DNA from 2 places in the Methylobacterium carpenticola genome. Region 2 is predicted to be linked to the other one. Evidence: riboswitches for the same ligand, from Rfam matches in the RefSeq annotation. Region 2 holds a riboswitch; the other holds the start of a gene.
What was found. A riboswitch is a leader RNA that binds a small molecule or an ion and turns the genes downstream of it on or off. The one in region 2 is predicted to bind glycine.
Positions count from the first base shown of each region.

Region 1 (4,402 bases), 1.0 Mb from region 2:
GCACCCGAAGCGCACGCCCTGGTCGCCCAGCCGGTCGATCTCGTCCAAGGCGATCTGCCACTTCGGCCGACCGGAGATGTCGTCGGGCACCCCCGCCGTATGTCGCCGCGCCGGATCGGAGGCCCAACCGTCAGGCAGGAACAGCCGCAGCGACACCGGGACCGGAACCTCGCCTCGGGCCAGCGTCAGCGACACCAGCGCCTGGCAGTTCGCCTTTTTGCCGAGCTGACCGCAGTACTGGCGCGGCACGCCCACGGAGTGGCGCCCCTGCTTGACCAGCGCAGTGTCGTCGACCACCAGCACGGCCTCCGGCCCGCCCACGAGCTGCTCGGCCTGCTCGGCCAGCACGCACTCGAGCCGTGCATGCGGCCAGGGCGAGGCGGACACGAAGTGGTGCAGTTGCTGCACGTTGCCGGGCGCAACGCGCGCTGCCATCGGTTCGACGCTCTTGCGCTCGCCGGGCAGGAGCAGACCTCGCAGGTAGAGCGGCGCCCAACGTCGCTGCTCGGCGCGGGACAAGGCGGCCAGAATGGGAGCCAGCCATGCCTCCAATAGTTCTAGCCAAGATTTCGACCCGACCTCATCCATCGCGCTCCTCCCGTGCACCTCAGCGAACGAGAGATAAGATGCCGTAACCTGGCAGAGTAGCGCTAGAGCGGCGCCCGATGGCCGCGTGATCGGGCGCTGCTCCAGAGCGCCTATTCACCTCTGTGATCAACACCGCCGCGCGGCTGCTGGCATCCGGAAAAATCACTCGACGGCCGCATGCGCGCTGATGCGCGTTGGCCTCGCTCCGATGCGGCCGGTCCGACCGCTCCACGAGCTTGCCGTTCTCGCGGTTGGACCAGCCGAACTGGCCTTCGGCCGGGGCGAGCGGTGATCTTTTGATGATGGAAGGGTACAGGCTGGTATCGGCCGTATCGCGCGGGCCACCGCACGATCGGGCCGTCATGGCCGGTTCCCACGCCCCGAGACGGTGCTACGGGAGATGCGTGTTCGATCCGGGCGATCGATGAGGGCGCGACACGAACCGGCCGCGCAGGGTTGGATTCCTTGGTGAACATCACGCGGCGGCGGCGGAGCCGGGCGCCGGATTATTGCCGTTCTACGACCGGAGGTACCGTCCTTTGATTCCATGGGTTCAACTTGACACCGCCGTCATTCCCGGCGAGCGCGAGCCGATGCGCCTGATGCAACGCGGCGGTGATTTCACCATTTGTGTCGGCACGATCGAGCTGATGAGCAACCGCGCCTCCAAGTCGGAGGCGGAGCTCGCCGCCCTCACCTGTGCCCGCTTGCGGGACCGTCCGCGGGCGAAGGTGCTGATCGGTGGGCTCGGCATGGGATTCACCTTGCGTGCAGCCCTCGACGCCCTCGGCCCGGATGCGCGGATCGTCGTCGCGGAACTGATGCCCGCGGTTGTGGCCTGGGCGCGTGGTCCTCTGGCCCATCTGTTCGCCGGGATCCTCGATGATCCGCGCGTCGATCTGCGGGAAGACGACGTTCTGCGTGTCATTCAGCAGGTGCCGTCCTGCTACGATGCCATCCTGCTCGACGTCGACAACGGGCCCGAGGGGCTGACGCGGCTCGAGAACGACCGGCTCTACGACGTCGAGGGCTTGAAGCAGGCCCAACGGGCGCTGCGCCCGCGCGGCATCCTGAGCGTGTGGTCGGATAAGCCCGACCGCAAGTTCAGAGCGCGCCTATGGAACACCGGTTTCGAGGTCGACCAGGTGCGGGTGCATGCCAACGGGCGAAGCGGGCGTCGTCACGTCCTCTGGCTCGCGACACGTCCGGATCATCTCTCCAGGCCGTGATCCGCGGTCAGGCAGGACCTCGCACGGCGCAGTGGCACTCCCGACGTTGCGCGGCATGCGGTCTTGTGCTTTGGTCCAACCGTCCGAACAGGGCGATACGGGAGAGCCCAGCCCGGCTCGATGAGCCTGGCATGGCGCCGACGGAGCAACCACCCCCGGAAACTCTCAGGCACAATCACCGTATCGTTGGACGATCTGGAGAGAGGCGCCGTCCGGCGTCCACCGAAGGAGAAACCTCGCACGCCCGTGCGGGGGAAGCTCTCAGGTACCCGTGACAGATGGGGGTAGCCGTGGTGCGTGAGCGCCGTCGGTTCCGTATGTCGCGGAGGACCCTGATATGTCCGTGCAGCCCGCCGAGTCGGTTGCTCTCGAAGCCACGCCCCTGCACGATCTCCACCTGCGCCTGGATGCCCGCATGGTGCCCTTCGCGGGCTACGCCATGCCGCTGCAATACCCGGCGGGCCAGCTCAAGGAGCACCTGCATACCCGCGCCGCCGCCGGGCTGTTCGATGTCTCCCACATGGGTCAGGTGGTGCTGCGCGGCGACGATCCGGACCGGATCGCGCTCGCACTGGAGCGCCTGATCCCGGCCGATCTCGCCGGGCTCCGGCCCGGCCGCCAGCGCTACGGGCTGCTCACCCACGAATCCGGCGGCATCCTGGACGACCTCATGGTCCTGCGCTTCGACGATCACCTCGTCGTCGTGGTGAACGCCGCGAACAAGCGGGCGGTCATCGCCCATCTGAGGCGGTTTCTGCCCGCCGCGGTATCGGTCGAAGAGCAGCCCGCCGCGCTGATCGCCCTGCAGGGACCGGCCGCGGAACCGGCCCTGGCGGCGCTCGCACCCGAGGTGACGACGATGCGGTTTCTCGACGTCCGGGAGGTGACCCTCCTCGGCGCGCGGGGCTTCGTCGCCCGCTCCGGCTACACGGGCGAGGACGGCTTCGAGATTTCGGTCCCGGCGGAGGCCGCCGCGGCGCTGGCGGAGGCGCTGCTGGCGCAGCCGGGCGTGCTGCCGGTCGGCCTCGGCGCCCGCGACACGCTGCGGCTCGAAGCGGGCCTCTGCCTGCACGGCGCCGACATCGACCTGACCACGAGTCCCGTCGAGGCGAGCCTGACCTTCGCGATCCCCAAGGTCCGGCGGCGGGGGGGAGCTCGCGCCGGAGGCTTCCCGGGCGAGACCCGCATCCTGCATGAACTGGAGACGGGCACCGCGCGGCGGCGCGTCGGATTGAGGCCGGAGGGACGCGCGCCGGTGCGGGCCGGCGCCCCCCTCCGCTCCGAGGCGGATGGCACATCCCTCGGCAGCGTCACCTCGGGGAGCTTCGGCCCGAGCCTCGGTGCCCCCGTGGCGATGGGCTACGTCGCGGCCGCCCACGCGCAGGCGGGCCAGCGCCTCCTCGCGGAGGTCCGCGGCCTGCCCCTGCCCCTCGTCGTGACCCCTCTCCCTTTCCTTCCCGCCACCTTCAAGCGCGCCTGACAGGCCGGAGTTAAGTCCCATGCGGCGTTTCACGGAAGAACACGAGTGGCTGACGCTCGAGGGCGAGGTCGCCACGATCGGCATCACCCAGCATGCCGCCGAGCAGCTCGGCGACCTCGTCTTCATCGAGCTGCCGAAGGTCGGGGCCGCGTTGACGAAGGGATCGGCCGCGGCGGTCGTCGAATCGGTCAAGGCGGCCTCCGAAGTCTACGCGCCGCTCGACGGCGAGGTGACGGAGGTCAACGACGCGGTCGTCACCTCCCCGGAGACCGTGAACGCCGATCCGCAAGGCGCGGGCTGGCTCTACCGGATGCGGCTCAAGGACCCCTCCGCCATGGAGGCCCTGATGGACGAGGCCGCCTACGCGGCTCTGCCGAAGTGACCGCCCCGGAGAGACGCATGGCCGCCTACGATCCGTACGACTTTGCGAACCGCCGGCACATCGGCCCGACCGTCGGCGAGATGTCCGAGATGCTGCAGCGGGTCGGCGCTGCGAGCCTCGACGCCCTGATCGACGAGACGCTGCCCCCCGACATCCGGCAGCACGAGCCGATCGAGTTCGGCCGCCCGCTGACCGAGCGCCGGGTGATCGAGCGGATGCGCGCGGTCGCCAACAAGAACCGTCTCCTCGTGTCGCTGATCGGCCAGGGCTATCACGGCACCACCATGCCGCCCGCGATCCAGCGCAACATCTTCGAGAACCCGGCCTGGTACACGGCCTACTCGCCCTATCAGCCGGAGATCAGCCAGGGCCGCCTCGAGGCGCTCCTGAACTTCCAGACGCTGGTCTGCGACCTGACCGCCCTCGACATCGCCAACGCCTCGCTCCTCGACGAGGCGACGGCGGCGGCCGAGGCGATGGGCATGGCGCAGCGGGTCGCGACGTCGAAGGCCGACGCCTTCTTCGTCGACAAGGATTGCCTGCCGCAGACGATCGCCGTGCTGCGCACGCGGGCCGCCCCGTTCGGCTGGCGCGTGATCGTCGGCGATCCCTTCCGGGACCTCGATCCGGAGCAGGTCTTCGGCGCGCTCTTCCAGTATCCGGGCGTGAACGGGGCCATTCACGATTTCGGCAGCCCGATCGCGCGCCTGCACGCGGCCGGGG
Region 1 covers NZ_JBHZEO010000001.1:2,683,194-2,687,595, reverse strand. The annotation lists partial or broken gene ACE101_RS12665 (IS701 family transposase) at 1-588, opposite strand, end outside; gene ACE101_RS12660 (spermidine synthase) at 1,128-1,817, shown strand; glycine riboswitch at 1,906-2,008, shown strand; gene gcvT (glycine cleavage system aminomethyltransferase GcvT) at 2,155-3,297, shown strand; gene gcvH (glycine cleavage system protein GcvH) at 3,317-3,679, shown strand; gene gcvP (aminomethyl-transferring glycine dehydrogenase) at 3,697-4,402, shown strand, end outside.
Region 1: another riboswitch for glycine. It lies ahead of gcvT (glycine cleavage system aminomethyltransferase GcvT); the one in region 2 lies ahead of ACE101_RS08105 (D-amino acid dehydrogenase).

Region 2 (4,402 bases):
CTCGACCGGCTCGGCGAGCGGCCGAAGGCCTACGTCATCGACCTCTCGGAAGTGCCCCTCCTCGACTCGACCGCCGCCGCGACCATCGCGGGCTTCGTCCGCAAGGCCGAGCGGCAGGGGGCGTCGGTCACCCTCGCGGGCGCCCGCCCGGCGATCCGGCGGGTGCTGCTGACCCACGGCGTGAGGCCGCCGCAGGTGCTTTTCGCGGCGAGCGTGGCGGAGGCCGCGCGGCCGGCCGCCTGAACTCCCGGCTCCCGCTATGACGCGCGTCCCGTCGCCGAACCGGGATTCACTTCGGCGGGACGCGCTCTATCCCCGCACGGCCGCCGCGATGGTGACCGCGGCCGGGGTGGTCGGCCGGCCGATCAGGCGGCTCAGGCTGTGCGAATCGTCGAACAGCGCGCCCGTCGCGGCTCCCGCATCGGAATCGGCAAGCAGGGAGGCGAAGGCCTCCGGCAGGCCCGCCTCGACCAGGGCCGCGCGGAAGGCCGCCTCCGGCAGGTCGCGGTAGGTCACCGGCTGCCCCGAGGCCCGGGCGATCTCGGCGGCGAACGCGGCCAGCGTGTAGGATTCGTCGCCCGCGAGTTCGTGGATGCCCGCCAGAGCCGTCCCGGCGCTCAGCACGGCGGCGGCGGCCTCCGCGTAATCGGCCCGGGCCGCCGAGGCGATGCGCCCCTCCCCGGCGCTGCCGAGGAGGACGCCGTGGGCGAGGGCCGCCGGGATCGAGGCGGCATAGTTCTCCGTGTACCAGCCGTTGCGCAGCACGGCGAAGGGCAGGCCGGATTCCCGCAGGAGCGCTTCCGTCGCCCGATGCTCCCCCGCCAGCCCGAGCGGCGAGGTCTCGGCGTGCAGGAGGCTCGTATAGGCGAGGAAGCCGATCCCCGCCGCCTTGGCCGCCGCGATGACGTTCGCGTGCTGCGCCACCCGCTGACCGATCTCGCTCGACGAGATCAGGAGCAGGCGGTCGATGCCGGCGAAGGCCGCGGCCAGCGTCTCCGGCCGCGCGTAATCGGCCCGGCGCACCTCGACGCCCTCGGCGCGTAGGGCCTCGCCCGCCTCGCCCTCGGGGCTGCGCAGGCCCGCGACGAGGTGCGCATCGGGCGCCCGGCGCCGCAGGGCGGCGATGACGCGGCGGCCGAGCTGGCCGCTGGCGCCGGTGACGAACAGGCGCGGCTGGGACGACGAGGCCATGCGATGGCTCCCCTGTGGGTCTCTTTCCGATACGTGGTACTTATGCGAGACCGATCATCGGCGGAAGGAGGCAGTTTCATGGGACAGGGTGACGTCGAGGGAACCGACCTGGGCGCCCGCACCGCCCTCGCGCAGGCCTTCGCGTCGTGGACCGAGGCCGCCCTCGACCCGGCCCGCTGCCCGGTCCGCGACGTGCTCGACCACATCGGCGACAAGTGGACGACGCTGATCCTGATCGCGCTCGCGGCCGCGCCGCGCCGCTTCAGCGAACTCGCCCGCAGCGTGCCCGACATCTCCAAGCGCATGCTCACCCAGACCCTGCGCGACCTGGAGCGGGACGGGTTCGTGACGCGCCACGTCTTCCCGACCAAGCCGCCGAGCGTGGAATACCGGCTGGCCCCCCTCGGCCTGTCCGTGCTGGAGCCCGTGGCCGCCCTGGTCGCCTGGGCCGAGCGCAGCCATCCGGCGATCCGCGAGGCCCGGAACCGCTTCGATGTGGGTGCGTGAGGGCGCGGCGCTTCCCATGCGTCAGAGAAGGGCGCACCTGCCCGGTTTTTGACCCAGTCGTGAGAGGATTTTGAGCACCGCACCGCTTGCGGCCCACCCCCCACGAAGGTACATCTCCGGCGTCCAAACACGCGATGCGGGAGAGATCGAGGGGCGTCACCGCCGCCTCGGCGCCGACGGAGCAACCGCCCCGGAAACTCTCAGGCACCAAGAACCGTGTCGCCAGGACGATCTGGAGAGAGGTGGCTGAAACAGGCCATCCACCGAAGGGGACGTTCGCCCACGCTCGCGCGTGGCGAATCAAGCTCTCAGGTACCGTGACAGATGGGGCGCAGGGACCGACCGGAATCGGCTCTCTGCCAACTCATGCTCACAGGACCAGATCGATGACCCATATCGCTGTGATCGGCGCCGGCATCACCGGCGTGACGACCGCCTATGCGCTGGCGGAGCGCGGCTACGACGTCACCGTCTTCGACCGCCAGCGCTACGCCGCGATGGAAACCTCCTTCGCCAATGGCGGGCAGCTCTCGGTCAGCAACGCCGAGGTCTGGAACAAGCTCTCCACCATCGTCCAGGGCTTGAAGTGGATGATGCGGCGTGACGCGCCGCTGCTCGTCAACCCGAAGCCGAGCTGGCACAAGTATTCGTGGATGGCGGAATTCGTGGGCCAGATCGGCCGGTACAAGGCCAACACGATCGAGACGGTGCGGCTGGCGCTGGCCTCGCGCGAGCACATGTTCGCCATCGCGGAGCGCGAGAAGATCGACTTCAACCTCGAGAAGCGCGGCATCCTGCATTTCTACCGGGACAAGGCCGGGTTCGAGAAGGCGATGACGGTCAACGCGCTGTTGCGCGAGGGTGGCCTCGAGCGCGACCCGATCACGCCCGAGGAGATCCGGCAGATCGAGCCGACGCTCCAGGGCGCCTATTACGGCGGCTTCTTCACCCCGTCCGACTCGACCGGCGACATCCACAAGTTCACCCGCGGCCTCGCCGAGGCCTGCGCCCGCAAGGGCGTCACGTTCCGCTACGACGCCGCCATCGCGGCGATCGTCCCGCAGGCGGAGGGCGGCTACCGGATCAGCTGGCAGCCGGCGGCGCGGGTCGACGGCGCCCCGGCGGCGGCCGCGGAATCGATGCCCGTCGACAGCGTGGTGATCTGCGCCGGCTGCGCGAGCCGCACGCTCGCCAGCGCGCTCGGCGACCGCGTCAACATCTACCCGGTGAAGGGCTACTCGATCACGGTGCACCTGCAGACGCCCGAGAGCCAGGACGCCGCTCCGACCGTCAGCATCCTCGACGACGCCACCAAGATCGTCACGAGCCGGCTCGGCCGCGACCGCTTCCGGGTGGCCGGCACCGCGGAGTTCAACGGCTTCAACCGCGACATCCGCCACGACCGCATCGAGCCGCTGGTGCGCTGGACCCGCGAGCAGTTCCCGGGCGTGGCGACCGACCGCGTGGTGGCCTGGAGCGGCCTGCGGCCGATGCTGCCGGGGATGCTGCCCCGCGTCGGCCCGGGTCGCCTGCCGGGCATCTTCTACAACACCGGCCACGGCCATCTCGGCTGGACGCTCTCGGCCGCCACCGCCCAGCTCGCCGCCGACGCCGTCGCCCTGAGCCTGCCCGCCGAGCGGCACTACCCGACGGCCCGCGCCGCCTGAGGCCCGCGCAGCCCGTTTCCCGTCAGGGGCGCGACCGGGGCCGATGGCCTCGGTCCGCGAGGGTCTTTGAAGTCCAAAGAGCCCCAACCGAAAGAGCCCCAACCGAACGCCTCTCCAAATCTTTCCGGATGAGGCGGCGGTCTCCTCTCCCCACGAGCGGGGCGAGGCGATGCTCACGACCCGACATGCCAATCCGAAAGCCGGAGCGGGAGAGGAGATCCCGCGTCCAGGCCGGAACTCGCGAGCCAGACCGCAAACCCGGCGATCGCCGGCCCGATCCTGCGCCGCGGGCCGGATCTGCCATGTCCGGAGAACGGAACGGTCGCCCGCGGACGTCCGTTGTGAGGGCCTGCCCGCTCGCGGGCACCCCGATACCGGAAGGGAGACCATCATGAAGCGTGCCTTGTCCGTCGCGACCGCCTTGGCGCTCCTCGGCACCGCCGCCGTGGCGCAGACCCGCGCGACGAACCCGCAGAACGAGCCGCCCGGCCAGCGGATGCAGGAGCGCGGCAGCGTCAAGGGGACCACCGGCGCCTCCGGCTACACCCCCGGCCACGAGATGCAGAGCACCGGCAGCGTGAAGGGGACGTCCGGGGCCTCGGGCTACGCGCCGGGCCACGATCCCGCCGCGTCGCGGAACACCGGCACCGGCCGCTGAGCACCCCGGAATGAGGCCGGGCGGGCGCATCCCGCCCGGCTCTCTCACCGCAGGGCGTTCTCGAAATAGACCTCGGGACCGCCGAGGGCCTCGACCAGCGCGGACCGGGCGCGGCTGACGCGGCTCTTCACCGTGCCGACCTGGCAGTGCATCAATTGGGCGGCGGCCTCGTAGGTCAGCCCCCGCACCGCCACGAGGAGCAGGGCCTCCCGCTGGAGCGGCGGCAGGCACGCCACCTGACCCCAGACCTCGCGCAGCGCGATCCCCTCCTCCTGATCCGGCAGGGCGATCATCCGCGCGGCCGCGGCATCGTCCACATCCTCCACCTCCCGGCGCCGCTTGCGCGCGACCGTGTAGAACTGGTTGCGCAGGATCGTGA
Region 2 covers NZ_JBHZEO010000001.1:1,675,636-1,680,037, forward strand. The annotation lists gene ACE101_RS08090 (SulP family inorganic anion transporter) at 1-243, shown strand, start outside; gene ACE101_RS08095 (NAD(P)H-binding protein) at 310-1,191, opposite strand; gene ACE101_RS08100 (winged helix-turn-helix transcriptional regulator) at 1,270-1,698, shown strand; glycine riboswitch at 1,826-1,925, shown strand; glycine riboswitch at 1,929-2,024, shown strand; gene ACE101_RS08105 (D-amino acid dehydrogenase) at 2,085-3,365, shown strand; gene ACE101_RS08110 (hypothetical protein) at 3,757-4,023, shown strand; gene ACE101_RS08115 (sigma-70 family RNA polymerase sigma factor) at 4,068-4,402, opposite strand, start outside.